Regions from separate parts of the Halomonas sp. KM072 genome, predicted to be linked through region 4. Evidence: predicted binding sites of a transcription regulator. Region 4 holds the regulator's gene; each other region holds the start of a gene.
What was found. The regulator sigma-54, encoded in region 4, starts transcription at its own class of promoters, with help from an activator protein. The targets are predictions, from matches to a motif close to TGGCACNNNNNTTGCTNT.
Positions count from the first base shown of each region.

Region 1: urtA (urea ABC transporter substrate-binding protein) is a predicted target of sigma-54. The motif match lies at 5,681-5,698, and genes of this name have one in related genera.
Region 2: RVM26_RS03190 (sugar phosphorylase) is a predicted target of sigma-54. The motif match lies at 2,333-2,350, and genes of this name have one in related genera.
Region 3: RVM26_RS13535 (CmpA/NrtA family ABC transporter substrate-binding protein) is a predicted target of sigma-54. The motif match lies at 3,548-3,565, and genes of this name have one in related genera.

Region 1 is NZ_CP136132.1:3,084,454-3,091,895, reverse strand. It holds gene RVM26_RS14600 (sensor histidine kinase) at 1-1,308, shown strand, start outside; gene RVM26_RS14595 (response regulator) at 1,351-2,082, shown strand; gene RVM26_RS14590 (tripartite tricarboxylate transporter substrate binding protein) at 2,327-3,322, shown strand; gene RVM26_RS14585 (tripartite tricarboxylate transporter TctB family protein) at 3,430-3,912, shown strand; gene RVM26_RS14580 (tripartite tricarboxylate transporter permease) at 3,962-5,461, shown strand; gene urtA (urea ABC transporter substrate-binding protein) at 5,844-7,196, shown strand; gene urtB (ABC transporter permease) at 7,280-7,442, shown strand, end outside.
Region 2 is NZ_CP136132.1:685,431-692,872, reverse strand. It holds gene ribBA (bifunctional 3,4-dihydroxy-2-butanone-4-phosphate synthase/GTP cyclohydrolase II) at 1-381, opposite strand, end outside; gene ribD (bifunctional diaminohydroxyphosphoribosylaminopyrimidine deaminase/5-amino-6-(5-phosphoribosylamino)uracil reductase RibD) at 454-1,605, opposite strand; gene nrdR (transcriptional regulator NrdR) at 1,605-2,102, opposite strand; gene RVM26_RS03190 (sugar phosphorylase) at 2,384-4,147, shown strand; gene RVM26_RS03185 (TlpA family protein disulfide reductase) at 4,249-5,064, shown strand; gene dsbG (thiol:disulfide interchange protein DsbG) at 5,129-5,911, shown strand; gene RVM26_RS03175 (c-type cytochrome) at 6,744-7,442, opposite strand, start outside.
Region 3 is NZ_CP136132.1:2,856,842-2,864,283, reverse strand. It holds gene RVM26_RS13555 (amino acid ABC transporter substrate-binding protein) at 1-182, shown strand, start outside; gene RVM26_RS13550 (hypothetical protein) at 179-367, shown strand; gene RVM26_RS13545 (ABC transporter ATP-binding protein) at 364-1,215, opposite strand; gene ntrB (nitrate ABC transporter permease) at 1,232-2,083, opposite strand; gene RVM26_RS13535 (CmpA/NrtA family ABC transporter substrate-binding protein) at 2,107-3,408, opposite strand; gene RVM26_RS13530 (methyl-accepting chemotaxis protein) at 3,886-5,574, shown strand; gene RVM26_RS13525 (substrate-binding domain-containing protein) at 5,687-6,529, opposite strand; gene preA (NAD-dependent dihydropyrimidine dehydrogenase subunit PreA) at 6,729-7,442, opposite strand, start outside.
Region 4 is NZ_CP136132.1:923,430-930,871, reverse strand. It holds gene lptB (LPS export ABC transporter ATP-binding protein) at 1-582, shown strand, start outside; gene RVM26_RS04180 (RNA polymerase factor sigma-54) at 688-2,103, shown strand; gene hpf (ribosome hibernation-promoting factor, HPF/YfiA family) at 2,201-2,509, shown strand; gene ptsN (PTS sugar transporter subunit IIA) at 2,514-2,981, shown strand; gene rapZ (RapZ family nucleotide-binding protein) at 3,051-3,983, shown strand; gene RVM26_RS04160 (HPr family phosphocarrier protein) at 4,009-4,278, shown strand; gene pmbA (metalloprotease PmbA) at 4,285-5,625, opposite strand; gene yjgA (ribosome biogenesis factor YjgA) at 5,722-6,243, shown strand; gene tldD (metalloprotease PmbA/TldD family protein) at 6,281-7,442, opposite strand, start outside.

The sequences.
Region 1 (7,442 bases), 1.7 Mb from region 4:
GAGCGCATGGTGGGGGATGATAATGATCAAGCGCTGATCTATGGTCAATCCTACGTGTCCGAAGCCACCGGCACCCTGGGCACCGCCATGCGCGGCAAGACGCCAATTTGGGACGAAGAGGGCAACATCATCGGCGTGGTCTCCGTCGGCTTCATGCTCGATCGCGTGGACATGGACGTGGCGCGCTACACCAAACTGGGCTGGATGCTGGTGGCCATGATGATCGTGCTCGGGTTTGCCGGCGCCTATTGGCTGTCGCAGCACCTCAAGAAGATCATTCTCGGCCTCGAACCCTACGAAATCGCCCGCCTTGCCATGGAAAAGGAAGCCATCCTGCAATCGATTCACGAGGGCATTCTGGCGGTGAACCGGGATGGCCACATTACCCTGGTGAACCAGCAAGCACGCCGCTTTCTGGAGCTGCCCGACGAGCATGTGCTGTTGGGTCAGCCGATCCGTGAGGTGGTGCCCAATTCGCGGCTGTTGGAAGTCTTGAAGCATGGCGAGCAGGAGTTTGACCAGGAGATGTGGCTGGGGGATCACCCGGTGGTGGTCAACCGCGTGCCCATTATTCACGAGGGCGAAATCGAAGGCGCCGTGGCCACCTTCCGTAGCCGCCGAGAAATCATCGACCTCTCCCAGGCGCTGACCCAGGCCAGCCGCGACGTGGACATGCTGCGCGCCCAGGCCCACGAGTTCTCCAACAAGCTCTACACCATTTCCGGGCTGCTGCAGTTGCAGCGCATCGAGGAAGCGCTGGCCCTGATTCATCAGGAAACCGAGCGTGCCCAGGCGCAGATGAACTTCCTGATGCGCCATGTGGCCGATGCGGTGCTGAGCGGCACGCTGCTGGGCAAGCTGACCCGCGCCCGTGAACTGGGTGTGGCGCTGGAAATCGACGAACAAAGCTCGCTCTCCTGCCCGCTAACGCCCACCGGCCAAGAGGTCATGATGAGCGTGGTGGGTAACTTACTGGATAACGCCTGCCACGCCGCGCTCAACGGCCCTCATGGCGACCAGCCCACTGTGCGGCTGTTTTTCACCGACCTGGGCGAGCAGCTACTTATTGAAGTGGAAGATAATGGTGCCGGGGTGCCCGCCGAGCATGCGGAGTCGATTTTTGCCGAAGGATTTTCCACCAAAACCGGCAAGCATCGGGGCATCGGTCTTGCGCTGGTGGAACGGCTGTGTCGCCAGCACGGTGGCGCGATCACCCTGGAAGAGAGCGAGCTGGGGGGCGCCTGTTTCATTGCCGTGCTGGACCGCTCGCTATGCGCCGAGGCCGCCACCGAGCCTGCGCCCTCATAACGACACGAATAATGACGACGCTAATGAATAAGAGGAAACACCATGTCTGCGACGCAATACGGCATTTTGGTCGTCGAAGACGATTTTCGCATCGCCGATATCCACCGCGCCTTCATCGAGCAGAGCGACGGGTTCTATGTGGTCGGCATGGCGCGCAACGGCAGTGAAGCCAAGGCGCTGATGGCCCAGCACGCCGCCGATATTCAGCTCATTTTGCTCGATGCCTACTTGCCCGACGTGGAGGGGCTCGAACTACTCTGGGCCATCCGACGGGATCATGTTCATGTGGATATTGTGATGGTGACCGCCGCCAAGGAGGTGGAGACCATCAGCGAAGCGCTGCGCGGCGGCGTGTTCGATTATCTGATCAAACCCATTGAAGCGGCCCGCATGAACCAGATGTTGACCCGCTTTCGCCGTGAGCGTGAGGCGCTGGCCAATCGCGCGGAAATGAGCCAGGACGAACTGGATCACGTGCTGTCCCGGATGACGCCCAGCGAGCCCACGCGCACGGCAAGCCGAACGCTGCCCAAAGGTATCGACCGCTTGACGCTGCGTCGGGTCATAGACGCGCTGGCCTGCGAGTCCGATTCGCTCACGGCCATGCAGGTGGCGCGCATCATGGGGGCGAGCCGCTCGACGGCGCGTCGCTATTTGGAGTTTTTGGTCGCCGAGCAGGCCGTCAGTGCCGAGCTGGGCTATGGCGATGTAGGCCGTCCCGAGCGGCGCTATCGGCTATTGAGCGCCGCCAAAGGATGGCTGGAAACGCTATGAGCATGTCTGCGTGAACAAAATGAACAAAACGCACAAAAAGAACAGTATGTCGTTAATGGCCATAAGCTTGTCGAGGAGGGTGGCACTCTTCTAACGTTCAGGGCGTAACCACACAAAGCTAATCATCGAGTGCCAAGCGCTGCTGGTTAGCCGTGCTTTTGGTTCGTTCGGCGCACACAACAAACCGCGCCCACCAAAACACCGTTTGAACAATAACGCCTGAACAAAAACGTGGAGAACGCCAATGACTACGCTTTCCTTGAAGCGCATCGCCGTGCTGGCCCTGCCGATGGCGGCCCTGGCCATGACGACCGCTGCCCAAGCGCAGGAGTGGACGCCGAGCAAGTCCATCGAATTCATCGCCCCCGCCAACCCCGGCGGCGGTTGGGATACGCTGGTACGCACCATGTCCCGCGTGATTCAGCAGGAGTCTCTGGCAGACGAAAGCTTCGCGGCCATCAACGTACCTGGCGGCGGCGGTGCCGTGGCGTGGGCCCAGGTCGCCCGCGATAGCGGCAACCCCCACAAACTGTTTGCCACCAGCCCGCCGATGATTCTGGTGCCGCTGGCAGGCGCTTCCCGCTACGACCACACCGATTTTACGCCGATTGCGCGTATCAACACCGACTACTCGATTATTCTGGTCGCGGCGGATTCCGAATACCAAACCCTTGATGACCTGTTCGAAGCACTCAAAGCCAACCCCGGCCTGAGCGTAGGCGGCGGCAGTGCGCCTGGCTCCATGGACCACATCTCGATGGCGGGCTTGGCCTCGGCGGCGGGAATGGAGCCCTCGGCAGTGAACTATATCCCGTTCTCCGGCGGTGGCGATGCCATGACCAACCTGATGGGCGGCCACATTGAAGCGGTGATCGGTGGTGCTGGTGAAGCGGTGGGCCAGCTTGGCGAAGGCAGCCAGCTGCGCGCGCTGGGTGTCTCTTCTGAAGAGCGTCTGGGCGGCGGTTTGGCCGACGTGCCCACCTACCAAGAGCAGGGCTACGACTACACCTTCGATATCTGGCGTGGCGTGATGGGCGCGCCGGAAATGCCGGAAGAAGCGGTGGAGTACTACGAAACGCTATTCGCTGAAATGCTCGAAACCGACGCATGGCGCGAAGCCAGCGACCAGCTGGGCTGGATCGATGCCTACCAGGATAGCGAAACGTTTGGTGCCTTCCTGGACGATCAGCAAGAGCAGTTCAGCAGCGTGCTGACCGATCTGGGCCTGCTGCGCCAGTAAGCGCCAGCACCTGTTAGAGATTCCCCGGTGGCGCCACGCCGCTGGGATCTTCTGTCTGTTACCGCGAGGGCCAGCGCATCCGCGCTGGCTCCTTCGGAGAAATCCCAATGACCCGATTGAATATCAACCAGTGGCTAGCGCTTGTACTGGCGCTGGTGGCGGCTGCTTATTTAGCCATGGCTTGGCAAATCCCGACGTTCCCCTTACCGCGTCCGGTGGATTCCGACCTGTTCCCCAAAGTATTGGGCGTGTCTCTGCTGCTGCTGGCGGCGCTGCTATTTTTTGAAAAGCCGAGCGCTATTGCCGGGGCCGATGAGATCGACCATGAGGCTACCAACGGCCCGCTGCTGTTCACCCCCTGGGCGCGTGTCATCGTGACCTCGTTAGCCATCGCCGCCTATGCGTTTTTGCTGGTGCCGCTGGGCTTTGTCTTGGCTTCCACGCTCTTAAGCGTTGGTTTAACCGCCTACTACGGCTATCGCCGCCACGGCGTCAACCTGGCGGCATCGCTGGGTGTGGTGCTGGCCCTTTACCTGACCATGACACGGGTAATGGATGTTTACCTACCCACCGGCGTACTGCCGTTCTAAGCAGGGCGTGCTGACGCACGCTTAGCGGGTTTTAACGCGAGACACTCCCATGGATGCCTTGAACAATCTGATGTATGGCTTTGGCATCGCGCTTGAGCCAATCAATATCGCTTACGTTTTCGCCGGTGTGTTTGCCGGTACCATTATCGGTATGCTGCCAGGCCTAGGGCCGATCAGCGCGCTGGCGCTGATGATTCCGATTACCTTTGCCATGGAGCCCTCCTCCGGTTTGATTCTGATGGCAGGGGTCTATTACGGCGCTATTTTCGGCGGCTCGACCTCATCCATTCTGCTCAACGCCCCCGGCGTGGCGGGCACGGTGGCAACCTCCTTTGACGGCTACCCGATGGCCAAGCAGGGCATGGCGGGTAAGGCACTGGCCATTGCGGCGTATGCCTCGTTTATCGGCGGTACGGTATCGGTGATCTTTTTGATGCTGGTGGCACCGCTGCTCTCCAAAGTGGCGGTAAGCTTTGGCCCTGCTGAGTACTTTGCACTGATGGTGCTGGGCTTGACGGCGGTGGTGTCACTGTCGGATAAATCCTTGGTAAAAGGCCTGATTGCGGCGGTAGTGGGTGTGATGATCTCGATTGTGGGGATCGACATGCAAACCGGTACCGAGCGCTTTACCTTCAACTCGATTCAACTGCTCGACGGTATCGACTTTCTGGTGGTGGCGCTGGGTATCTTCGCCCTGGCGGAAGTGTTCTACATGCTGCTGCGTGGGGGCGGTGGCAAGGAAGCTCCGCGCAATGCCATCGGCTCGCTGAAGCTGAGCCGTGGCGAAGTGAAGAAGATTGCTGGCCCCATCAGCCGCAGCTCCGTACTGGGCTTCTTTACCGGCGTATTGCCGGGGGCGGGCGCCACCATTGGCTCTTTCCTGGGCTATAGCATGGAGAAGCGCCTAGCGAAAGATGGCGACACCTTTGGCCAAGGCAACATCAAAGGCGTGGCCGCGCCGGAAGCGGCCAACAATGCCGCGTGTACCGGCTCTTTCGTGCCGCTTTTAACCCTAGGTGTACCGGGTTCCGGCACCACGGCGGTACTGCTGGGCGCGCTGCTGGTAATGGGCGTCACCCCTGGCCCGATGATGCTGGAGCAGCGCCCGGATGTGTTTTGGGGCGTGATTGCCAGTATGTATATCGGCAACATCTTCCTGCTGGTACTCAACCTGCCGCTGATCCCGCTGATCGCTAAAATCCTCGACCTGCCGCGCCCGCTGCTGCTGTCGATGATTCTGATCTTCTGCATGATCGGCGTTTACGGCATGAGCTTTAGCGTCTTCGACCTGCTGCTGCTGTTGGGCTTTGGCCTGTTGGGCTTGGGCATGCGCCTGTTTGGCTTCCCCACGGCGCCGCTGATTCTGGCGCTGATCCTGGGTAACATTATGGAAGAGTCCATGCGCCGGGCGCTGCAGATATCTGGTGGCGACTGGACCACCTTTATCGATAAGCCGATCTCGCTGGCGCTACTAGTCATCGCGGTGCTCTCCCTGGGCCTGCCGCTGCTTAAAAAGCGGCGTAGCAAGGCGGCTGCGGCGGCTAACTAAACGCCAACGCTTTACTCCTTGGCGCTCTAGGTCTCCTAGGGCGCTTTTTTATTGGCGGTGACAATACCCTCTTGTGGTGCAAGGCATCCTATTGGTGCATAACAAGCGTGCATGACGGCTTACTAATTGCGTCATATTTGTGCGCGCGGCATAAAATAGTGTTTTTTGAAAACTGCTAAGTATTTGATTCTATTTTTATTAATAGTCTTTGCTTTAATCTGGCGCACCCCTTGCAGAATGAATAGCGACGTGTGAATAACGAGCCATGGCTCGCTACCCACGAGTGGACGCACCAAGTGCCCCCGTCGCATTAATAACGACAACGCTTGGTCGCGATACCCCAAACACGAGCCCCAACCATAAGGGGCGCAAGGAGGTTCAAGTGACCACACTGCAGCGCAAGACACACCCACGTACCCTTAGCCGTTTCGCCACTGCCCTGGTCACCGCCGCTGTGATGGGCGCCAGCGTGCAAGCGGTTGCCCAAGACGACGACCCCATCAAAGTCGGTATTCTGCACTCGCTCTCCGGCACCATGGCCATCAGTGAATCGACCCTGAAAGACACCGTGGAAATGCTCATCGAGCAGCAGAACGAAGCCGGTGGCCTGCTTGGCCGTCAGCTAGAAGCCGTGGTGGTTGACCCCGCTTCCAACTGGCCGCTGTTTGCCGAGCGCGCCCGCGAGCTGCTGGCCCAGCATGAGGTAGACGTGGTGTTCGGTAACTGGACCTCGGTATCCCGCAAGGCGGTACTGCCGGTGTTCGAAGAGCTGAACGGCCTGCTGTTCTACCCGGTACAGTACGAAGGGGAAGAGTCTTCCGAGAACGTCTTCTACACCGGCGCGGCACCCAATCAGCAGGCCATTCCTGCGGTGGAGTACCTGATCAACGAAGTCGGGATCGAGCGTTTCGCGCTGATCGGCACCGACTACGTCTACCCGCGTACCACCAACCGGATTCTGGAAGCCTTCCTGAAGGATGAGCACGGGGTGGCCGAAGAAGACATCATGGTCAACTACACCCCGTTCGGCCATTCGGACTGGCAGAACATCGTCTCTGAAATCCGTCGTTTTGGTGAAGAGGGCAAACCCACGGCGGTGGTCTCCACCATCAATGGCGATGCCAACGTGCCGTTCTATCGTGAGCTGGCCAACCAGGGGATCGATGCCGCGGATATTCCCGTCATCGCCTTCTCGGTGGGTGAGCAGGAGCTGTCCGGTATCGATACCGGGCCGCTGGTGGGCCACTTGGCCGCCTGGAACTACTTCATGAGCGTGGACACCGACGCCAACTACGACTTCATCGACGCCTGGATCGACTGGACGGGCGATGAAGAAGCGGTCACCAACGACCCCATGGAAGCCCACTACATCGGCTTCAACATGTGGGCCGAAGCGGTGCGCAAGGCAGGCACCACCGATGTGGACGCGGTGAAAGATGCGATCATCGGCGTGACCGTGCCTAACCTTTCCGGTGGCTATGCCGCCATGATGCCCAACCACCACATCACCAAGCCGGTGTTGATCGGTGAAGTGCAGGACAACGGCCAGTTCGACATCGTCTGGCAAACGCCGTCCACCGTGGCCGGTGATGCGTGGTCGGATTACCTGCCGGGCTCTCGCGACCTGATTGCTGACTGGCGTGCACCGATGCGCTGCGGCAACTTCAACGTCGCCAACGGTTCGTGCGGTGGCAGCACCGCAGCAGAAGAAGCCGAAGCGGCACTCGCCGAGTAACTTTCGTCCCCTACTGCGCCAGCGCAATGGCGCAGTAGGGGAGCACGCTACCTCTCCCATTTGATCACCAAAGGAAGAACCCCATGAGGCGTTTCCTTTCCTTGGGGCTACTGTGCCTGATGCTACTCGGCACCGCCGTGTCGGCGCAGGCACAAAGCAGCTCCTCGACTCCCGATGACCAAGCCGCACTCGCGCTGTTGACCGCGCTGGACGTGGAGAACTTCCGCGCCAAAGGCGACGCGATTA
Region 2 (7,442 bases), 240 kb from region 4:
GATATCCGTGGGCTTGGCATTGGGTGCGGCGGCGGCCTGCACCGTACGCGCACGGTCCGCGGCAGAGATGCCGGTGGTCACGCCTTCGGTCGCCTCGATGGACAGCGTGAACTTGGTGCCAAAACCGGACCCGTTGTCACGCACCATGAGCGGCAGGTTGAGCTGCTCGCAGCGTTCCCGGGTCATGGGCATGCAGATCAGACCGCAGGCGTAACGCGCCATGAAGTTGATATGCTCTGGCTTGACCAGTTCGGCCGCCATGATGATATCGCCTTCGTTTTCGCGATCCTCATCGTCCATGAGGATCACCATTTTGCCCTGGCGAATGTCTTCTACCAGCTCGGCGATAGGGGACAGGCCCTCAGAAGCGGAGTGCGCCATGGAATCTCCAAAAAAAGTGGTCGCATGGGATGCGATTTCGGGCGTCAGGGTACCTTGCTATGGCCGCTTGCGCTAGTCGATCACCGGGGTCGCGATAATCTGCCAGTCCTGGCCTACCTGGCGGGACTCCTTGATCACCAGGCGCTTTTGATCCGCCATTCGGGTGATCCCTGGCAGCTCGAACAGCGGGCGGGCGTCGCCTCCCAGCAGCGTGGGGGCGACGAACAGCTGCAACTCATCGACCAGCTGCGCATCCAGCAGCGCCCCGGCCAGCGTCGCACCGGTCTCTACCAACAGCTCGTTTACCTGCTCATTATCGGCTAACCAGCGCAGCATGTCAGCAAGCTCGACACGCCCGTCGGCGGCGCTGGGCAGGACCTGGATCTCGGCACCGGCCGCTTCCAGCCGCTGACGCTTGTCGGGGCTGTGCTGGTCGGTGGTGATGATCAGCGTGCGCCCCGGCTCGCGCAGGCAGGCCGCCGCCAGCGGCAGCCGCAACCGAGAATCCAGAATGACCCGCAGCGGTTGGCGCAGCACGATCTCATCGGCCTGGGGCAGCGCCAGCTGTTCGGCACGCACCGTCAGCCGCGCATCGTCCATGATCATGGACTCCACGCCACTGAGAATCGCGCTGGAGCGTGCTCGCAGGCGCTGCACCTGGGTGCGCGCCTGCGGGCCGGTGATCCACTGAGACTCTCCCGATCCCATGGCCGTTCGACCATCGAGGCTCATCGCCATTTTCAAGCGCACGAACGGTCGCCGTGACTGCATGCGCGACACGAACCCAGGATTGAGCGCCCGAGCATCCTGTTCCAGCAGGCCTACCTGGACCTCGATACCGGCAGCCTTCAAGTGGGCAATCCCCCGCCCACTCACTTGCGGATTGGGGTCTTCCATGGCCACCACCACGCGCCCGACACCGGCATTGGCCAGCGCCACGGCACAGGGGCCGGTACGCCCGGTATGGGAACAGGGCTCCAGCGTCACATAGGCCGTGCCCCCCCGGGCCTGCTCCCCAGCGGCTGCCAACGCATGCACTTCGGCATGAGGCTCACCGGCGCGCAGGTGGTAGCCTTCCCCCACCACCTGGCCCTCGGCCGAACGATCATAGCGAACGATGACGCACCCCACGCGCGGGTTGGGGTCCGTGGTATAGAGGCCCTGGCGAGCCAACTGCAAGGCGCGCGCCATGAACCCGTGGTCGGCAATCGAGAACAGGCTCATCACTTGACCTCGGAAGAGGCGGCACCGGAGGAAGCATCGTCACCCGGCTCTTGAGCCAACCGGTCGATTTCAGCCCGAAACTCTTCCAGATCCTGGAATTTGCGGTACACCGATGCAAAGCGAATGTACGCCACCTGATCCAGGCTACGCAGCGCCTTCATCACCGCCTCGCCCACTTCACGGGCATTCACCTCTCGATCGCCTCGTGCCCGCAAGGTCTGACGGATACGCTCCACGGCCGCCTCGATGGCTTCGGCACTTACTGGCCGTTTTTCCAGCGCCCGCAACATGCCTGCCCGCAGCTTGGCTTCATTGAAGGTCTCCCGGGAGCCATCCGACTTCACCACCCTGGGCATGATCAGCTCTGCCGTTTCGTACGTCGTGAAGCGCTCGTGGCAGCTTGCACACTGGCGGCGACGACGCACCTGATCACCTTCTGCCACCAGGCGTGAGTCCGTCACTCGTGTATCGTTTGCACCACAAAAAGGACAATGCATGGCAGTCAACCTATTGTCGGTACGCACCTGCAAGTGCGCTCAGCGTGTCAGCCCATGGATACCCGCCAGGCCAGCGGGCCTCCAGGTATCCACTGTTTTGTAAGCTATTTTAAGATCCATCCCAGGATCGTTGGGTAAACCGTCCCATTACCGCTTGTCATGCCTGCAAAAGCGGCAGAGGCATGACTTGTACGTCATTTCGCACACTATTCACCTATATTGTAACGATTTGGCACACAAGCTGCAGCGTTTGTCGAAGGTTGATTGAAAGGGAGGCATCCATGACGGTATTTGAGCTCAGGCTACAGCGTTACTTGACCCACCTGTACGGCGAGCGCGCAGGAGAGGTACAGCGACGCCTCGAACAGCACTTGGCCCACTTCCGGCCGCTACTCCCCTCCGCCCCCTCCACAGGCACGCCCAGCGACGGCGCACCAACATGGAGCGAAAAGGATCAGTGGGTCATCAGCTATGGTGACGCCATCGTGGCAGACGGCACGCCCCCACTGGGCGTACTGAACCACTTTCTGCAGCGCCACCTGGGGGAGACGATCAGCGGGGTGCACGTGCTGCCCTTTTTCCCCTGGAGCAGCGACGACGGTTTTTCGGTCATCCATTACCGGGAGGTCAACCCCGAACTGGGGGACTGGTCGCATATTCGTGACCTGGCCAGCCACTATGACGTGATGGGCGATCTGGTGCTCAACCATGTTTCCCGCGAATCGCTGTGGTTCGTGGATTATCTGACCGGCAGCCTGCCGGGGCGGGATTACTTTATCGAGGTGGACCCAGATACTGATGTTTCCCAGGTCACGCGGCCACGCAGCAGTCCGCTGCTCGTGCCTGTTTCCACCCGCCGGGGCACCCGCCACCTGTGGGCCACGTTTTCGGAAGACCAGATCGACCTGAATTTCGAGAATCCGGATGTCCTGCTGGAATTCGTCGGCATCCTGCTGTTTTACCTGCAGCAGGGAGTGCGAATCATCCGCCTCGATGCCGTGGCATTCCTATGGAAGCGGCTGGGCACGGCCTGTATTCACCTGCCCGAAACCCATACTGTGGTACGCCTGCTACGCGCCATCGTCGATGAGATCGCTCCCGGCACCTTGATCATCACCGAAACCAACGTGCCCCATGCCGAAAACATCAGCTATTTCGGCCTCGAACGCCTGGCGGAAGGCCCGCCGGACGAAGCGCACATGGTGTACCAGTTCGCGCTGCCCCCGCTGCTGCTGCACACCCTCACCCGTGGGGAGGCCAGCACGCTGCAAAGCTGGCTAGCCAGCCTGCCGGTGCTGCCTGAACACTGCACTTACCTCAACTTTACCGCCAGCCACGACGGCATCGGGGTGCGCCCGCTGGAGGGCCTGCTGCCGGATCACGAACGCGACGCCCTGCTGGAGCTGATGCATCGTTTCGGTGGTTTCGTCAGCATGCGCAGCAACCCGGACGGCAGCGACACACCCTACGAAATCAACATTACCTGGTTCGAGGCCATGCGCGGCACCCGGCGCGGCCCCGACCCTTGGCAAATTGCGCGCTTCCTGTGCAGTCAGGCCATCATGCTCAGCCTGCAAGGCATTCCTGCGCTTTACCTGCACACCTTGACCGGCACGCTCAACGATGTCGAAGGTGTCGAGCGCAGCGGTCGGCTGCGCTCCATCAACCGGCGTCGCTGGCCGCTGGACGAACTGGAGCTGCTGCTGGAAAGCCCCTCCACCCCCACCCACGATGTCTTCCATGCCCTGCGTCGGCTGCTGGACCTTCGCCGCCAGGAGCCCTGCTTTCATCCCAACGTTCCCCAGCAGGTCATCAGCACGCCCGCGGAGCTGCTGGCCATCGAGCGCGGCCCGCTGGCCAATGGCCGACGCTTGCTGGCCCTGTTCAACGTCACCGACCGCCGCGTCGCCCTCGACCAGGGCGGCGAGGCATTGACTCAGCGGCTGCAGCAGCACGCCTGGCAGCCGCTGGATACCTCGTCTTCGCTTCACCCGCCGGCACCCCTGCCTCCCTATGCCGTGCTCTGGCTGGTGGCTAACGCCTGACCCCTTGCGACATAACGTCTCAGGACAGGACAAGATAATCCTTTAATAATCCTGTCCTGCGACACTGTCCATCCAATTCTACGGTGGATACGTGAGCGTTTATGTTGCAACAAAGCCTGGCCATTGGCCCCATGGGGTTCAGCCTGCATCAGTTGATCATCGGTTTTGCCTTCTTACTCGCCCTGTTGGTAGGCGCCCTGCTGGGCAGGCGCCAGCAGGTTTCGGTCAGCGACACCCTGTTTACCCTGCTGATGGTCGCCCTGCTGGCGGCCAGGCTGGTGTTCGTCGTGCGTTACTGGGGGGAATACGACGGCCTGCTCGCGCGGCTGGATATTCGTGACGGTGGTTTTGATCTGCTGGCCGGTGCATTGGCCGGGATGGGGTATGGCGTCTGGGCACTGTGGCGCTCGCCGCGTCAACGCGCGCCGCTGGGCGCGGCCATGCTCACCGGCGGTCTGGTGTGGGGCGTGACGCTGGGCAGCACCCTGCTCATCGAACAGCAGACCCGGCCGCTGCCCACCACCCCGCTCAGCACCCTGGAAGACACTCCCATCAGCCTGCCGGAGCTGGCTCAGCAACAGGGCCAACCCATGGTAGTGAACCTGTGGGCCAGCTGGTGCCCGCCCTGCATTCGCGAAATGCCGGTCTTCGAAGCGGCTCAGCAGCAGGAGCAGGACGTGACGTTCGTGTTCGTCAATCAGGGGGAGAGTCTTCCACAGATCAACCGCTTCATGGCAGAACATGGCTTTCAGCTCGACAACGTCTGGCAAGACCCGCGCAATGCGCTGGGTCAAGTGACAGGTGCCCATGCCATGCCCACCACGCTTTATTATGACGCCCAGGGCCAATTGGTCAGCACCCATTTTGGCGAGCTTTCCCGGGCCACCCTGAACGATGGGCTATCACGTATTCGTTGAGCCTTCTACAGCGTGATCATGAGTTACCCGCTGCCGCAATAGCGGCCTATTTGAGGATAAAGTGATGCAACGGATGTTTCCCATTCAGACGGGCCGTCTGGCACTGCTGGCTGCGCTGAGCGGCTTTGCCATTACCAGTCAGGCCGATGCTCTACCCGCCCCGGTGCAAGCCTTGGCCGACCAAGGCATCAGCATTCACGGGCAGTTCGAGGCCCCCGGCGGCATGCGCGGCTATGGTGCCAGCGTGCAAGGCCAGGACATGGCCATCTACCTCACCGCCGACGGCGAACACGCCATTGTCGGCACACTGATGGACAGCGCGGGCAATGACCTGACCGAAGCGCAGCTGGACGAACATGTGCGCGTCCCGCTCGAAGCCGAAACCTGGCAACTGCTGGAAGAGAGCCACTGGATTCAGGACGGCAACTCGGACGCCCCCCGCGTGATTTACACCTTCACCGACGCCAACTGCCCTTACTGCCGCCAGCTATGGCAACAGACGCGCCCTTGGGTGGAAGCAGGCGAAGTTCAGTTACGCCACATCATGGTAGGCATTCTGGCGCCGAATAGCCCCGCCCTCGCCGCCACCCTCCTCGGTGCCGACGACCCCGCCGAGGCCCTGCACCGCCATAGCGACGGCGAATCCCTGAGCGCCAGTGCGCAACCTCGCGATATCGAAGAACAGGTCTATGCCAATAACCAGCTTTTCGATGAGCTGGGACTGTACGCCACCCCCACCAGCGCCTACCAACGCGAAACCGACACAGGCCTGCTACGCATCGACCGCATCCAGGGCATGCCCAACGAAGCCCGCCTTCTGGACATGATGGGTAGCGAAGCACCGTGAGCATCGAGGCCAGACTAGCCACCACGCCCAACGTGGCTGTGGCTTTTAGAGATTTCGTGTTGGGGTAATGACTTCGGCGCCACCGGGGCGGCTGGCGCCGCCTTCGCGCCGGGCCGCCGCTGCGGGTGCCTCTTTCGCTCGTTGCTCTCGCTCAATCGTTACGCCGCGCTACAGGGGTGCCGCGATTTAACGTGGTGACGTATTGGGGTGATGTGGGCGCATACCGTAGCGCGGTGTAAGCGGAGCGCACCCGCGAAGCAACGCGGAGAGCGTTGCCGATGAGGGCACCGGGGGTGGCGGTGGCATGTTGTCATTCGAGGATGCTGTGGGTGCTGTGGCGCCATCGAGGCGGCTGGCGCCGCCTCCGCGGGTGCCTCACTCGCTCGTTGCTCTCGCTCAATCGTTACGCCGCGCTACGGGGGTGCCGCGATTTGACGTGGTGACGTATCGGGGTGATGTGGGCGCATACCGTAGCGCGGCGTAAGCGGAGCGCACCCGCGAAGCAACGCGAGAGCGTTGCCGATGAGGGCACCGGGGGTGGCGGTGGTATGTTGTCATTCGAGGATGCTGTGGGTGCTGTGGCACCATCAGGGCGGCTGGCGCCGCCTCCGCGGGTGCCTCACTCGCTCGTTGCTCTCGCTCAATCGTTACGCCGCGCTACAGGGGTGCCGCGATTTGACGTGGTGACGTATTGGGATTGATGTTGGCGACATACCGTAGCGCGGCGTAAGCGGAGCGCACCCGCGAAGCAACGCGCCAGCGTTGCCGATGGAGCCAACGAACGTGGCGGCGGCCTCATCGTTACTGGCGGCAACCTCCCACCACACAGCCGCTACTCCTCCGAAAGGTGCTGAAAACGCGGGGCGCCGACGTTCCAAGGTTGGATGTTGCCGTTTTCGCCGTAGTTGTCGTGGTCGCCGAGGACGTGACCGTCATGCTCACGGGTGTGGCCGTAGAGCGAACGGTTGTGGAAGGTGGGGCCAAAGCGCTCGGCGGTTTCGGCGATATCGCCGGTGTAGCGTGGATCCTGGGGGCGCTCCTGACTACTGATGTAATAGGCGATGTCCCAGGCTTGCTGGCCGGTGAGCGAGCGTGGCTGGCCCAGCGGCATATTCTGATAGATGAAGCCTGCCATGGTTTCCACCCGAACAATGCCGGCCCCCCAGTTGTTGGAGCCATCGCCCCAGGGCGGTGGAAAGACGTATTCCCCGTTTTCGTAGTGGCCTGAGCCGTCGGACTGATGGCACAGAGCGCAATTTTCCAGGTAGGCCGTTTCCCCTCGGGCATAGCTGGGCGCTTCTTCATGCTCGGGGGCTGGAAAGCCTCGCCCATAGATGGGCTTGTCGGGGTACATGGGCGCCCCCGTGGCCAGCCACTGGTGGTAGGCGCTCAACGCCAGCATTTCATCGCTGCCATATGCCGGCGGTGTGCCGTTCATGGAGTAGGCAAAACATCCGGCAATGCGCTCTTCCAGATTGTTGACGTGCTGATTCTTGCCACGAAAATCCGGTAGCGTGATGGCGGCGGCCCA
Region 3 (7,442 bases), 1.9 Mb from region 4:
GTTTGAACCTGTCGGTAGTGCCGATGGAAACGCTTCAGGAGGCTTTTGACCTGGTCACCCAGGAGCGGGTGGCGGCGTTTGCCATGGATGACATTCTGCTGAGCACGATGATGGCAGAAACCGGCAACCCCGCGGCCTATCGCCTGTCGGAAGAGGCGATGACGCTTTTGTCGAGCAGGTGAACCAGGCGCTGCGCCAGATCTATCAAAGCGATGAGATGCTGGCGCTTTACGAGCGGTGGTTCCTGCAGCCGTTGCCCGGCAAGGAACTTACCCTGAACGTGCCGCTGAGCGAAACGCTGAAAAACCACTTTGCCAATCCCCAGGCCTTCCCTCAGATCACCCCTCAGGCTGTTTTACAGGACTAGGCGCGGGCTTTTTTAGCCGTGGCAGTACTGGGGGCTTTCTCGCGTCGTTCGGCCAGGTGCTCTACCTTGCGCTGCTTTTCGTACAGGAAGCGCAGCACTTCCTGGCGGTAGCGGTTGTAGCGGGGGTCGTCGGCCAGCGCGATACGGTTGCGGGGGCGCGGCAGGTCGATGTCGAGAATTTCGCCAATGCGCGCCGAGGGGCCGTTGGTCAGCATCACGATACGATCAGACAGCAGCACGGCCTCATCCACATCGTGGGTGATCATGATGACGGTATTCCCCAGCTCGTCCTGAATGCGCATCACCTCTTCTTGCAGGTGGGCGCGTGTCAGCGCATCCAGGGCGCCAAACGGCTCATCCAGCAGCAGTACCTTGGGCTCCATGGCCAGAGCGCGGGCGATCCCTACCCGCTGCTTCATGCCGCCGGAAATCTCCGACGGGCGTTTGTCGAGGGCATGGGACATACCGACCATGTCCAGGTTCTTGAGAATCCAGGCGTGGCGTTCGGCCTTGGTCTTGCGGCGGACAAAGGTCTTGTTTACCGCCAGCGCCACGTTCTCGTACACCGTGAGCCAGGGCAGTAACGAGTGGTTTTGGAAGACCACGCTGCGGTCGGGGCCTGGCGCATTGACCTCCTTGCCATCCAGAATGACCGCGCCAGAGGTCGAGGAGGTGAGCCCGGCGATGATGTTGAGCAGGGTCGACTTGCCGCAGCCCGAATGGCCAATGATCGAGATGTACTCACCCTTGGCGACGCCCAGGTCGATCTCCTTGAGCACGTTGGTAGTGGCACCTTTGGTGGCAAAGGTCATGTCCACCTGCTCGACGCTTAAATAGTGTGAAGCCATGATCCAATCTCCTGGGTTAGCTTTGGGTGGTGCCACGAGTCACGCACTGGCCGATGAAGGCCACGATGCGGTCAAGAATGAAGCCCACGATGCCCACATAGATGAGTGCCAGCACGATGTCGCTGAGCATGGAGGCATTCCAGGCGTCCCAGATGAAAAAGCCGATGCCCACGCCGCCAATCAGCATCTCGGCGGCCACGATGGCCAGCCAGGAAAGCCCTACCCCAATGCGCAGGCCCGAAAAGATATAGGGTGCGGCGGCGGGCAGCATGATGCGGGTGAAATACTCCATGCCGTTGAGGCGAATCACGCGGGCCACGTTACGGTAATCCTCGGGGATATTACGTACCCCCACCGAGGTGTTGATGATGATGGGCCAGATGGCGGTGATGAAAATCACGAAAATGGCCGAAGGAGTGCTGTCCTGAAACCCGGCCAGTGAAATCGGCAGCCAGGCCAGCGGAGGCACGGTGCGCAGCACCTGAAACACGGGGTCGAGGCCACGCAGGGCCCAGGTCGATTGGCCCACCAGCACGCCCAGGCTGATGCCTACCACCACCGCCAGCAGGTAGCCATAGGCCACGCGTTCCAGGCTGGCCAGAATCTGCCAGCCCATGCCCTTGTCGTTGCCGCCGTAGTCGTAGAAGGGATGAATGATCAGCTCCCAGGTATCGTTGAGCACCTGCGAGGGCGGCGGCAGCGCCGCGCCAGGATGGGAGCACAGCGCTTCCCACAGGCCGATCAGAATGGCCAGCACGACCACCGGCGGCAGCACGTTCTTGACCAGGGTATCGCGCAGGCGTAGCAGCACAGGGTGCACGCCTGGCATGGGGGTAGACAGCGTATTCGCTCTTGATGAAGTCGTCATGAGGTTCTCCCAGGCTGCCTGGCTCAGGCCAGCGCCTTGATCTCCAGGCTATCGAGGTAGGCTTGCGGGTTTTCCGGATCGAAGACCTTGCCGTCGAACAGCGTTTCGACGCCGCGAGAGGTGGAGTCCGGAATGTCTGCCGAGGCCACGCCGAGGGCGTGAGCGGCTTCTCGCCACAGGTCTTCGCGGTTGACCTGATTGATCAATGTCTGGGTGTCGAGGTTTTGAGGCATGTAGCCCCAGCGGATGTTCTCGGTCAGAAACCACAAGTCATGGCTCTTGAACGGATAGGAGGCGTGATCGTTCCAGAAGCGCATTATGTGAGGACTATTCTCGACCACGCGGCCGGTGCCGTAGTCGATGTTACCGCGCATATGTTCGATGATGTCGTCGACGGGAGCATTGATCCAGCGCCTGCGTGAGCAGATCTGTGCCACTTCTTCCCTGTTCTCGGGCTGGTCACAGTAGATTTGCGCCTCCATAACCGCCATCAGCAGCGCCTTGGTGGCATTGGGATTGGCATCCACATAGTCGGTACGCAGGCTCAAGACCTTTTCCGGGTGGTCGGGCCATAATTCGCCGGTGGTAACAGCGATATAGCCCACCTCTTGGTTGACCAACTGGCCATTCCAGGGGGCACCAACGCAGCAGGCGTCCATGCTGCCGACCCGCATATTGGCGACCATCTGCGGTGGTGGCACGACGATGGTTGAGATATCGCGATTGGGGTCAATACCGCCAGCAGCCATCCAGTAGCGAAGCCACAGATCGTGGGTGCCGCCAGGAAAGGTCATTGCCGCCCGGACATCTTCGCCTCTATCCCGTTTGGCTGCCAGTGCCTCTTTGAGTGGAGCAGCGTCTGTGCCGATAGCCAGGTCTCGGTATTCGTTACTTATCGAGATTCCCTGACCATCGATGTTGAGCCTGGCCAGAATGGTCATTGGTGTAGGTATATTATTGGTGATGGAGCCTAAGGTCATTTGATAGACCATTGGCGTGAGAATATGTACGCCATCGATACCATTGCGCTGAGAACCCAGTACCAGATTGTCGCGCATGGTCCCCCAGGAAGACTGCTTGAGAACTTCCACATCGGTCATGCCGTGCTTGGCAAAAAATCCCTTTTCATCGGCGACAAACAGTGGCGCGGCATCCGTGAGCGCTATAAAGCCAAGCTTTGCAGCTGTGGTTTCCGGTTTGCCATTGGCAAACGCCCAGCTAACCGGCAGACTGCTGAGCAGTGCGGTACCCCCCACTACGGTGGCGGAGCTTTTGAGAAAGTGGCGACGTTCCGGTGAGTGGGACGAAGTGATTTTTTTGCGCATGACACGGTTCCTGCCCTTTGGAGACAAAAACGGCGCCTGCAATCAGCCCCGTTGAGGAGCTGTTGCAGACGCCGTTGTCTGTTGATCATCTTTTTTTATCGCCGGGCCCACGTTGGCCCAGTTTGCTATCCCCTTGTCTTGTGCAGCTAACATGCCAAATGGCTTAGTCGTTTTTGCGAAATATCAGCTTTTCAAAAGGTTAGTCATAAGAGTCGAAGAGACGTCTTGTTCTCGAAGGAGGCAGGGATGATGCGGTGCAGCGTAGAAATGGTGCAGTTTTGGCGAAGTTGCACGAAAAAGAAGCAGGATTGTTAGCAAGTTATCAATAACGTCAAACAATGTGAACCCTATTGTCAAGATGGTAACTTCCCAACAGAATGTGATTAACGCATTGAGGCTCGGTAGCGGGCATCACATTCAAGGAAAGGGATTTCTCGACTGGGCTGGCAAACGTTGGTTGGTCAGCGAGGGGGTAACATGAACAAGCTATTGGCAAACATCTCGGTAAAAACAGGTCTGACCGTTGTACTGGCCATCTTTGGTGTATTGATCATGGTAGTTGCTTTTATCGCTCATTTATCAGGCGAAAGGGGCGCGCGCTCGCTAGTAGTACTGGATACCATTTCGATGGATCAGATGTTGCCGCTTGCACGTGTTCAACGTTCGGTGGGGTTTTCTCAGTTGGCTTACATGAACGCTGTCGTAGCGGCTAAGGATGGGCAGCGTCAGCAAGCTCAGTCCTATCTGGCGGAGGCCGACGGCTTCTTGCAATCAGCCCAGCGCTACTTTGCCGAGTTCGAGGCTTCGTCCCCCCGTGACATCAATGGCGAATTGGCCGATGCCGTCATTACCGACTTTCATGCGGTCATGCAGCAAGGGCTTGTGCCGCTCGCTGCTGCGGTCACCTCTGGTAATGACGTACAGTTGATGAGTATACGGCAAACCCTTAGTTCTCTTAACCAGGAGTTAATCTCATCGAGCATGGCGTTCAATGACTTCCTCGAGGATTACGGTGATCAATTGCTGGCCAACTATGAACGCGACGTGCAAATGTTCGCTTACATCGATATCGCCGTGATCATCGTTGCGCTTTTGACCATCGTGCTGGTGCGTATGGCCATGGTGAGGTCTATCGTCAAGCCGCTGGACGAGGCCGTGGTGCATTTCGAGCGCATTGCCGAAAATAATCTGTCAACTCGCGTGGACCTGCGCGGCAGCAATGAAATTGGCAAGCTGTTCAGCGCCATGCAGCGCATGCAGAATGGTCTGGCGGCCACGGTAGCGACCGTGCGCGACAGCAGTGGCTCGATCTACATCGGCGCACGAGAAATTGCCGGGGGCAACGCGGATTTATCGTCCCGCACCGAGCAGCAGGCGGCCTCCTTGCAGGAAACCGCCGCCAGCATGGAGCAGTTGACCCAAACCGTGAAGCAGAACGCCGATAACGCACGTCAGGCCAGCACGCTGGCCAATGATGCTTCGGGTAAGGCGGTAGAGGGCGGCGACGTGGTCGATCAGGTCATCTCGACCATGCACGGGATTTCTTCGAGCTCCCAGCAGGTGGCCGATATCATCAACGTGATCGACTCGATTGCCTTCCAGACCAATATCCTGGCGCTCAATGCCTCGGTCGAGGCTGCCCGGGCAGGCGAGCAGGGGCGCGGTTTCGCGGTCGTCGCCAGCGAAGTACGCAACCTGGCCAGCCGCAGTGCCGAGGCGGCCAAGGAGATCAAGCGATTGATCGATGCTTCCACGGCGCAGGTCAATGAAGGCTCTCAACTGGTAGAAAAAGCCGGTGCCACCATGCGGGAAGTCGTCGGGTCGGTACGCCGAGTCACCGATATCATGGACGAAATATCGGCAGCCTCCCAGGAGCAGAGCGCGGGCATCGAGCAGGTCAATCAGGCCGTCGCTCAGATGGATGAGGTCATCCAGCAGAACGCAGCGCTGGTGCAAGAAGCTTCTGCGGCGGCCAGCTCGCTGGAGGAGCAGGCCGAGCGGTTGGAGGGCGTGGTGGCGGCATTCCGTCTGGAGCAGGGTAGCGAGCGTCGTCAGCCCGCGCTGACTACCCCGCAGCCCCGCGGCGAGCTGCTGCGCCCCCAGCTTACGGGTAAGCCGAAGTCCAACGCGGCCGCCAGTGCCGAGCAGGAGTGGGAAGCGTTTTGATAGGCTGACGTTATCTCTATGAGCCACAGAGCCCCGCCACCGTAAACCGGTGGCGGGGCTCTGTGTTTGGCACCTGCATGGTTAAGCAGCAAGCCGACTTTTCAGACAGAGCCTAGTTGAGCGCGCTGGCCACTTCCTCGATTTGCAGGGCCAGGCTATGCAGGCCGCCGCCAGAGAGGTACCAAAGCGCAGGGGTGAGCATCACCAGCTGGGCGTCCGTGCCCGCTTCCGTCCATTGCTGGCGAAGCTGCTCGGCGTCTGCGGGCTCGTTGCCAATGGCCGCACTGCGGTCGATCACCAGCACGATCTCAGGGTCGATCTCGGCAATGGCGTCAGCGGAAAGCGGCGTAAAGGTGCGTTCGCCACGTACTTCGGGGGTCACGCTCTCGGGCATCTCCAGGGCAGCAATGCCCAATACTTCATGAACCACCGGGTGCTGATTGAGCATCAGGTTGCCACCATTATGGGTGACCACCAGCGTCGTCGGGGCATCCTGCAATGTTTCCCGCTGGCGCTCGATTTCGCTATTCAGCGTCTGCAGGGCCTCTTCGGCTGCGTTTTCCACCGCCAGTTGGCTAGCCATTTCACGCACGTTGCGCTCGACGGAGTCAAGATACGCCTCACCGGTCACGCTGGCATCGAACAGCGGGGCGATCTCGCCCAGCGCGTCGGCCCACTCTGCCTGGCGGCCGGTGTGTACGATCAGCGTCGGGTTGGCCTCTGCCAGTGCTTCCATGTCGGGGGAGCGCAGGCCGCCGATGTCGGTGTAGCGGTCGGCGGCATACTGTTCGAGGTAGCTCGGTAAACTGGCTTTGGGCACGCCCACCACCTGTTCACTCACCCCCAGGGCGTCCAGCGTATCCAGGCTGCCTAGATCAAACGTGGCAATGCGCTGGTCGGCGCTCGCGGCGGCGCTGGTCAGCAGTAGTGCAGTGGCGATGGCGGTTACTTTCATGAGAGGCCCTTTTTTGAGGAACACAGCTTTGAGAAACACAGCTGTTCTTTGAGAAATATAGCTATATGCAATAATTTCTCATCATCTCAGCAAGCAGCGGCGTTGTCGCGTGTTGAAAGGGGAACGGCACGTTGCAGAAAATGCGACCGCCTCCGTAGAGGCGGTCGTGGTGGCGCATGGTGATCAAGCAACCAGGCGACTAAGAGGCGACGCGGAAGGGGTTGCGCGGGTCGTCATCCCAGGCGAGGAAAGGCTTGCCGGTTTCCTGAGGCACCATGGTGATGCAGTTTTCCACCGGGCAGGTTATCTGGCACAGGTTACAACCCACGCACTCGTCTTCGATGACTTCGTAGCGGCGCGCGCCGTCCTGCTCGGTGAGCTTGGCAATCGACTGGTGAGAGGTGTCCTCGCAGGCGATATAGCAGCGGCCACACTCGATGCACAGATCCTGATCGATATGGGCGATGGTCTTGAAGTTGATGTCCAGGTGCTTCCAGTCGGTGGTTTGCGACACCGCCTTGCGGGAAAACGCTTCGATGGAGTCGTAGCCCTTCTCTGCCATCCAGCGGGAGAGGCCGTCTTTCATTTCCTCCACGATTCGGAAGCCATTGAGCATGGCAGCGGTGCACACCTGCACGCTGCCCGCGCCCAGGGCGATGAATTCCGCCGCATCCCGCCAGGTGGAAATCCCGCCAATACCGGAAATGGGCAGCGTGGGCGTGGCTGGGTCACGGGCAATTTCCGCCACCATGTTCAGGGCGATGGGTTTCACCGCGCTGCCGCAGTAGCCGCCGTGGGTGCTCTGATGGCCTACGGTGGGTTTGGCGACCATGTTGTCCAGATCGATGCTGGTAATGGAGTTGATGGTGTTGATCAACGAGACTGCATCGGCGCCGCCCCGCAATGCCGCCTG
Region 4 (7,442 bases):
ATCGTCGGCCTGGTGAAGGCCGATGCTGGCAAAGTGGGCATCGACGATCTCGACCTGACCCGGGCGCCGATGCATGAACGTGCCCTGGCAGGCATCGGCTACCTGCCTCAGGAAGCATCGATCTTTCGCAAACTGTCGGTGGCCGACAATATCATGGCCATTCTGGAAACGCGTCGTGAGCTCGACCGCAGCAGCCGAGAAGCCAAGCTCGAATCGCTGCTGGAAGATTTTCACATCACCCATATTCGCGACAACCTGGGCATGAGCCTCTCGGGCGGCGAGCGGCGGCGGGTGGAAATCGCTCGCTCGCTGGCCACCGAACCTGCCTTCATTCTGCTGGATGAACCATTTGCCGGCGTCGACCCCATTTCCGTGGGCGATATCAAATCGATCATACGCGCCCTCAAGAAGCGTCATATTGGCGTCCTCATCACCGACCACAACGTGCGTGAAACCCTGGATATCTGCGATATTGCCTACATAGTTGGCGACGGACACATCATCGCCAGTGGAAACCCCCAGGAAATCCTCAATAACCAGAAGGTACGTGACGTCTATCTGGGCGCCGACTTCCGGCTTTAAACAATGGCCCACGAAGACATTTTATTTAGTGGCATGCTTATTGCACTTGCACCAAACGCAGACTCGCTCTAGGGTGGAGCTTTCTGATTAACGAGTGGTTCTCAGATGGTCATGAAAGCTTCTCTTCAACTGCGCATCGGCACACAGCTGACCATGACACCTCAGCTGCAGCAGGCCATTGCGCTGCTTCAGCTATCGACGCTGGACCTTCGTCAAGAAATTCAGCAGGCGCTGGATGCCAACCCCATGCTCGAGCAGGAAGATGAGTTTGGCGAACAGGCCGTCAGCGAGCCTCAGGAAGCCGAGTGGGCAGACAGCATCCCCAGCGAGCTTTCCGTAGACAGCGACTGGTCCGATACGTACCAGGACATGGGGAGCATGGGCGGCAGCAGCGAAGGCCCGGACTTCGAGCGTCAGGCGGCGGGGCAGAGCCTGCACGGTCACCTGCTTTGGCAATTGGCCATGACCGACTTCTCCTCCCGTGAACATGCCATCGCCGAAAGCCTCATCGATGCGCTGGATGCCAACGGCTACCTGACCCAGCCTCTCAACGACATTCGCGAGGGGCTCAAGGCACAAGGCCACGACGGCCTGAGCCAGCGCGAGGTCGAAAACACCCTGCTGCGCCTTCAGCAGTTCGAACCCACCGGAGTATTTGCCCGAGACCTGCGGGAGTGCCTGATGCTGCAGCTGGCCTCGCTGCCCGAAGACACCCCGCTGCTGATGCCTGCCAAACGCCTGGTACGCCAGTTTCTCGAAGCCCTTGGCAAGGACGACATGCGCTTGCTGAAGCGACGCCTGAGCCTCGACGACGAGCAGTTGGACGATGTCATCCGTTTAATTCGCAGCCTTGACCCCAGGCCTGGAAGCGCCTACGGCATCACCGACGACAGCTATGTCACGCCAGATCTGGTGGTACGCCACGATCACGAGGGCTGGCACCTGGAACTCAACCCGGAAGCGCTGCCTCGACTGCGTATTCAGCCCGACTACGCCAGTCTGATCAAACGCGCCGACAAGAGCCAGGACAACCAGTTTCTGAAAGAGCATCTCCAGGAGGCTCGCTGGCTGATCAAAAGCCTTTCGAGCCGCAATGACACCCTGCTGCGCGTGGGGCGCGAGATCATTGCTCGGCAGATCGGCTTTCTGGAGCATGGCGAAGAAGCCATGAAACCGCTGATTCTGGCCGATATCGCCGAAGCGGTGGAGATGCATGAGTCGACCATCTCGCGGGTCACTACCCAGAAATACATTCATACCCCGCGCGGGGTGTTCGAGCTCAAGTACTTCTTCTCCAGCCAAGTCAGCGGCCAGGAAGGTGGCGACAGCCATTCCAGCACGGCCATTCGAGCACGCATCAAGAAACTGATTCAGGACGAGCCTCCGGGCAAGCCACTCTCCGACAGCCGTCTGGTCACCCTGCTGGAAGCGGGCGGCATCACCGTGGCCCGCCGCACCGTGGCCAAGTACCGTGAGTCGATGGGTATACCTTCGTCGAGTGAGCGCCGTCGTTTACGCTAGTTAAACGCTCTCGCCCAACAAACTCTCGACGAGGGCTTTGCAATGGCCCAAAAAGGGTTACAATCGAAGTACAGTCCGATGGATAAGGAGCACGTCAATGCAAGTAAACATCACTGGTCATCACGTTGAACTGACTGACGCCTTGCGTGACTACGTAAACGAAAAGCTGGAACGCGTTGAACGTCACTACGACAACATCACGACCGTCCAGGTCACCTTATCTGTTGAAAAGGAGCGCCAGCAAGCCGCCTGCACCCTGCACGCAGCAGGAGCCGACCTTCATGCCGAAGCGCTGGACAACGACATGTACGCAGCCATTGACGCCCTGGCGGACAAAATCGACCGTCAGCTCGTAAAACACAAGGAAAAAGCACAAGCCCGCGCCCAAGGCGCTGGCGTGCGTTAACCCGATGATGTTGGAAACCATTCTCCCCCCGGAGCGCGTGCTGTACGACGTGCCCGGGGGCAGCAAAAAAAGGGTGCTGGAGTTTTTCAGCACCTTTATCGCTCAAAACACGCCCAGCCTGGATAGCCAGGAAGTCTTCAGTCGATTGATTGGCCGTGAACGGCTGGGCAGTACCGGCATCGGCAATGGCGTGGCCATTCCCCACGCACGCAGTCCTCACTGCAGCACGCCGATTGCTGGGTTTCTCAAGCTGGCCGAACCCGTCGACTTCGATGCCATCGATGGTGACCCCGTCGATCTGGTGTTCGTGCTGCTGGTACCCGAAGAAGCCGATGATACGCATTTGGCGCTATTGGGTCAGGTCGCCACGATCATGAACGACGCAGCCACACGCCAGCAATTGCGCAATGTCAGCAGCCAGCGTGAACTGCTGACGCTGTTGACCGACAAGATTCGCGAGCAGGCTGCCTAGCGCAGCCTTTGCCGGGCAGCAAGGCCGACGGTAACCCTCTATTCCTTCTCAAGCCAAGAGAGATGCGCTATGCAGCTGGTGATCATTAGCGGCCGTTCAGGGTCCGGTAAGTCCATCGCCCTACAGGCGCTGGAAGATCTTGGCTATTACGCCATCGACAACCTGCCTGCCATGCTGCTGGGCTCGCTGGTCGATGAACTGCGTCAACAGGGCGGACGTACTCATTTGGCCGTCAGCATCGATGCGCGCAACTTGCCTACTGCACTGGAACAGTTGCCTGCTCTGCTGGAAGAACTACGCCAGCGTCAGATCCGTTTTCAGGTCATCTACCTGACCACGGACGCTCGCATTCTGCTGGAGCGCTACTCGGCCACCCGTCGGCGCCACCCGCTGACGCGGGATAGCGACATGACCCTGGAAGAGGCCATCAACAAAGAAGAAGAAACCCTGCTCGAGATTCGGGACCTGGCTGACCTGCTGATCGACACGTCGCGTCTTTCGGTACACGACCTACGCCGCCGCATCACCGATCAGGTTGCTCATCAGCGGCGTGACCAGTTGACCCTGACGTTCGAATCTTTCGGCTACAAACGGGGCGTACCCATGGATGCCGATATCGTGTTCGACGTGCGCTGCCTGCCCAACCCCTACTGGGACCCCAGCTTGCGGCAGTTCACCGGACGCGACGCCAATATCAAGGCCTTCTTGAGAGGCTACCCCATCGTCGATGACATGCGTGACGATATTCATGCCTGGCTGGAGAAATGGCTACCTGCTTACCAAAGCAGTCAGCGCAGCTATATGACCGTGGCCATTGGCTGTACCGGCGGACAGCATCGCTCTGTCTACATGGTCGAGCAACTGGCGCAATCGCTGGTCAAGCGCACTGGCGCTATTCAGCTCAGACACCGGGAATTGGGCTTGCAGTACACGCTGAGCGAATTACCCGCTACCGTCGATGCCGCTTCTTCCACCCCTCCCAGCGACACGACGTCGCCCTGATATCACTCGGCAAAAAGGAACCAGAGTGCCTGAAAGAACCTTAACGCTGACCAACCAACGCGGCCTTCATGCCCGCGCCGCCACCAAACTGGTCAAGTGCGGCCAGCAGTTTTCAGCCCGCATTCACGTGTACAAACAGCAGCAAAAGGCCGATGCGGCCAACATCATGTCGCTGCTGATGCTGGCGGCCCCCTGCGGCACGTCACTCACCATTACCGCAGAAGGTGAAGACGCCGACCAGGCCCTCGATGCCATCCAGGCCCTGTTCGACGCCCGCTTCGACGAGGATCAGTAACCCTCGTCAGCTGCCCGCCACCGTCATGGCGTCCACCAGCCAGCTGCCGGTATGAATGCTGCCACGCGTATCGGTATCATCGCCAATCCCCATCAGGCCAGCGAACATGGTGTTGAGATTGCTGGCAATGGTGAACTCTTCGATGGGGTACTGTACCTCGCCATTCTCCACCCAGAAACCGGCCGCACCGCGAGAGTAGTCACCCGTCACAGCATTGACCCCCTGCCCCATCAGCTCGGTGACCCAAATACCCCGCCCCATCTGCTGCAACAGCTCGTGACGCGGTGTCAGCGGGGCCAACAGACGCAGGTTACGCGCTCCGCCAGCGTTCCCCGTCGACTGCATACCCAGGCGACGCGCGCTGTAGGCAGACAGCATGTAGCTGGCGATCCTGCCCTGCTCGATGAAACGGTTATCTCGGGTCTGCACACCCTCGGCGTCGAAGGGCGAGCTGGCCGTGGCGCCGACTTCCATGGGGCGCTCCTCCAGCCCCATCCACTCCGGGAAAAGCGGGCTGCCCAGGCGATCACACAAGAACGATGCTTCACGATATAACGCCCCGCCCGCCAACGCGCCCATCAGGTGGCCTACCAGGCCTGCGGCCAGGGTTGGGTCGAACAGCACGGGAAACGTACCGGTGGGCGGCTTGCGCGCACCCAGCCGCCGCAGGGTGCGTGCGGCCGCTTCGCGCCCGACGTCCTCCGGGTCACGCAGCTGTACGGGATTGCGCGCCGACGTGTAGTCATAGTCGCGCTGCATACCCTTGTCATCCTGGGCGATCAGCATGCAGGACAGCGAATGGCTGCTGCCCTTTTGGGTACCTAGAAAGCCATGGCTATTGGCGTAGACCCGCACGCCCTCGCCACTGGACAACGAGGCACCTTCGGACTGGTGAATACCGTCCACGCTGCGCCCCGCCTGTTCACAGCGCAGCGCCAGCTCGATGGCCTGCTCGGTCGAGAGCGCCCACGGGTGGTGCACCTTGAGATCCGGCAACCGGGTCGCCATCAGCGCAGCGTCTGCCAATCCGGCAGCAGGGTCTTCGCCGGTATAGCGCGCAATTGCCAGGGCCTTTTCCACCGTGGCGCGCAGCGAGGCGCTGCTGGCATCCGTGGAAGAGGCGCTCCCCTTGCGCTGGCCAACGTAGACCGTAATGGCGATTCCCTGGTCACGGGAAAGCTCGACGGTCTCGACCTCGCCGAGTCGTACGCTGACGCCCACCCCCTGGTCGACACTGGCGCCTACTTCAGCGGCATCGGCGCCCAGCGTTTTCGCCAGGCCAAGGGCTTCTTCCGCCCGCTGCGCCAGTAGCGCCTGCTGCGCTGCTGCATCAAATGCCTGTGCCATGTGGTCTCCTTTTCGCCTCAATTGCATTGGCGAATCAATGTTATGGTCGCAGCCTGATATAATGCTGCCGACGAATCCAAATCAGTGAGTGTCTGTATGCCTAAGCAACGCCCCGAGCCCCTCGATATTGACGAGCAGGAAGAGCGTCCCAGTAAATCCCAGCTCAAGCGTGAAATGCATGCTCTTCAGGCGCTTGGCGAAACCTTGATTGCCATGAAACCCGCCGAACGAGCGCGTTTTCCGCTGTCTGACGACATGCTGCGGGCCATCGAGGAAACCTCGCGCATCCGCTCCCATGAAGGCCGCCGCCGCCACATGCAGTACGTAGGCAAGTTGATCCGCAAGGAGGATCTAGCCGCCATCCAGGGGGTATTCGATGCCATCGAGCAAGAGAAAGAGCAGCGCGACCATGCCTTCCATCGTCTGGAAAAATGGCGTGATCGGCTGGTCGACGAGGGTGACGACGCCGTCGACCTGTTCCTTGCCGACTACCCCGATGCCGACCGCCAGACCCTGCGTCAGCTGGTGCGTAACGCCCGCAAGGAGCGTGAGCAGGGCAAACCGCCGACCAGCGCGCGCAAGCTGTTCAAGCACTTGCGCGATACGCTGGCGCTCTGACCCCCCCACACCAACGATGACGAGCTGCGCTGTCTGACTAGCCGGATTGCGTGCCACCGACGGTCAGCTCGTCCAGCTTGAGGGTAGGCTGCCCAACGCCTACCGGCACGCCCTGGCCCTCCTTGCCGCATACGCCAATCCCGGTATCCATGGCCAGGTCATGGCCAATCATGGACACTCGTCCCATCGCCTCAGGGCCATTGCCGATCAGCGTAGCGCCCTTGACTGGCGAGGTGATGCGCCCATCCTCGATCAGGTAGGCTTCGCTGGCTGAAAACACGAACTTGCCCGACGTGATATCTACCTGCCCGCCACCGAAGCTGACCGCGTAAAGGCCGCGTTTGACGCTTTTGATGATGTCTTCCGGCGCATCCTGCCCGGCCAGCATCACCGTGTTGGTCATACGCGGCATCGGCAGGTGGGCAAAGGATTCACGCCGCGCGTTGCCGGTTGGCGCCATATTCATCAATCGCGCATTCAGCTTGTCCTGCATATAGCCGGTAAGAATGCCATCCTCGATCAGAGGGGTGTACTGGCCTGGCGTGCCCTCGTCATCGACGCTGAGCGCCCCGCGGCTATCCATGACCGTGGCATCGTCTACCACAGTGACGCCCTTGGCCGCCACGCGCTGGCCCATTCGCCCGGCGAAGGCCGAGCTGCCCTTGCGATTGAAGTCACCCTCCAGGCCGTGCCCGACCGCCTCGTGCAAGAGGATGCCAGGCCATCCAGCGCCAAGCACCACGGGCATCTGTCCAGCAGGTGCATCCACCGCTTCCAGGTTGACAAGCGCCTGACGCACGGCCTCTTGGGCATAGCGCTCGGCCACCCCCTCATCGCGCAGGCGAGCCATGGAGTAGCGCCCACCGCCACCGGCGCTACCCCGCTCCCGACGGCCATTCTTGGCCGCGATCACGCTGACATTGAAACGTACCAGCGGTCGCACGTCCGCCGCCAGGGTACCGTCGCTAGCGCGCACCAGCACGACTTCGTAGGTGCCGGACAGCGAGGCACTGACCTGGCTGATGCTGGGGTCGGCAGCGCGCGCGACGCGGTCGGCCTGCTTCAGCATGGCCACCTTCTCCTCGGCGCTCAGCCCTGCCAGCGGGTCGATACCTGCATAGCGCGCCGCTGCGCTTACCGGCACGACACGCTGGCCAGGCAACTGCTTGCCACTGCGCACGATGCCCGACGCGGTGCGT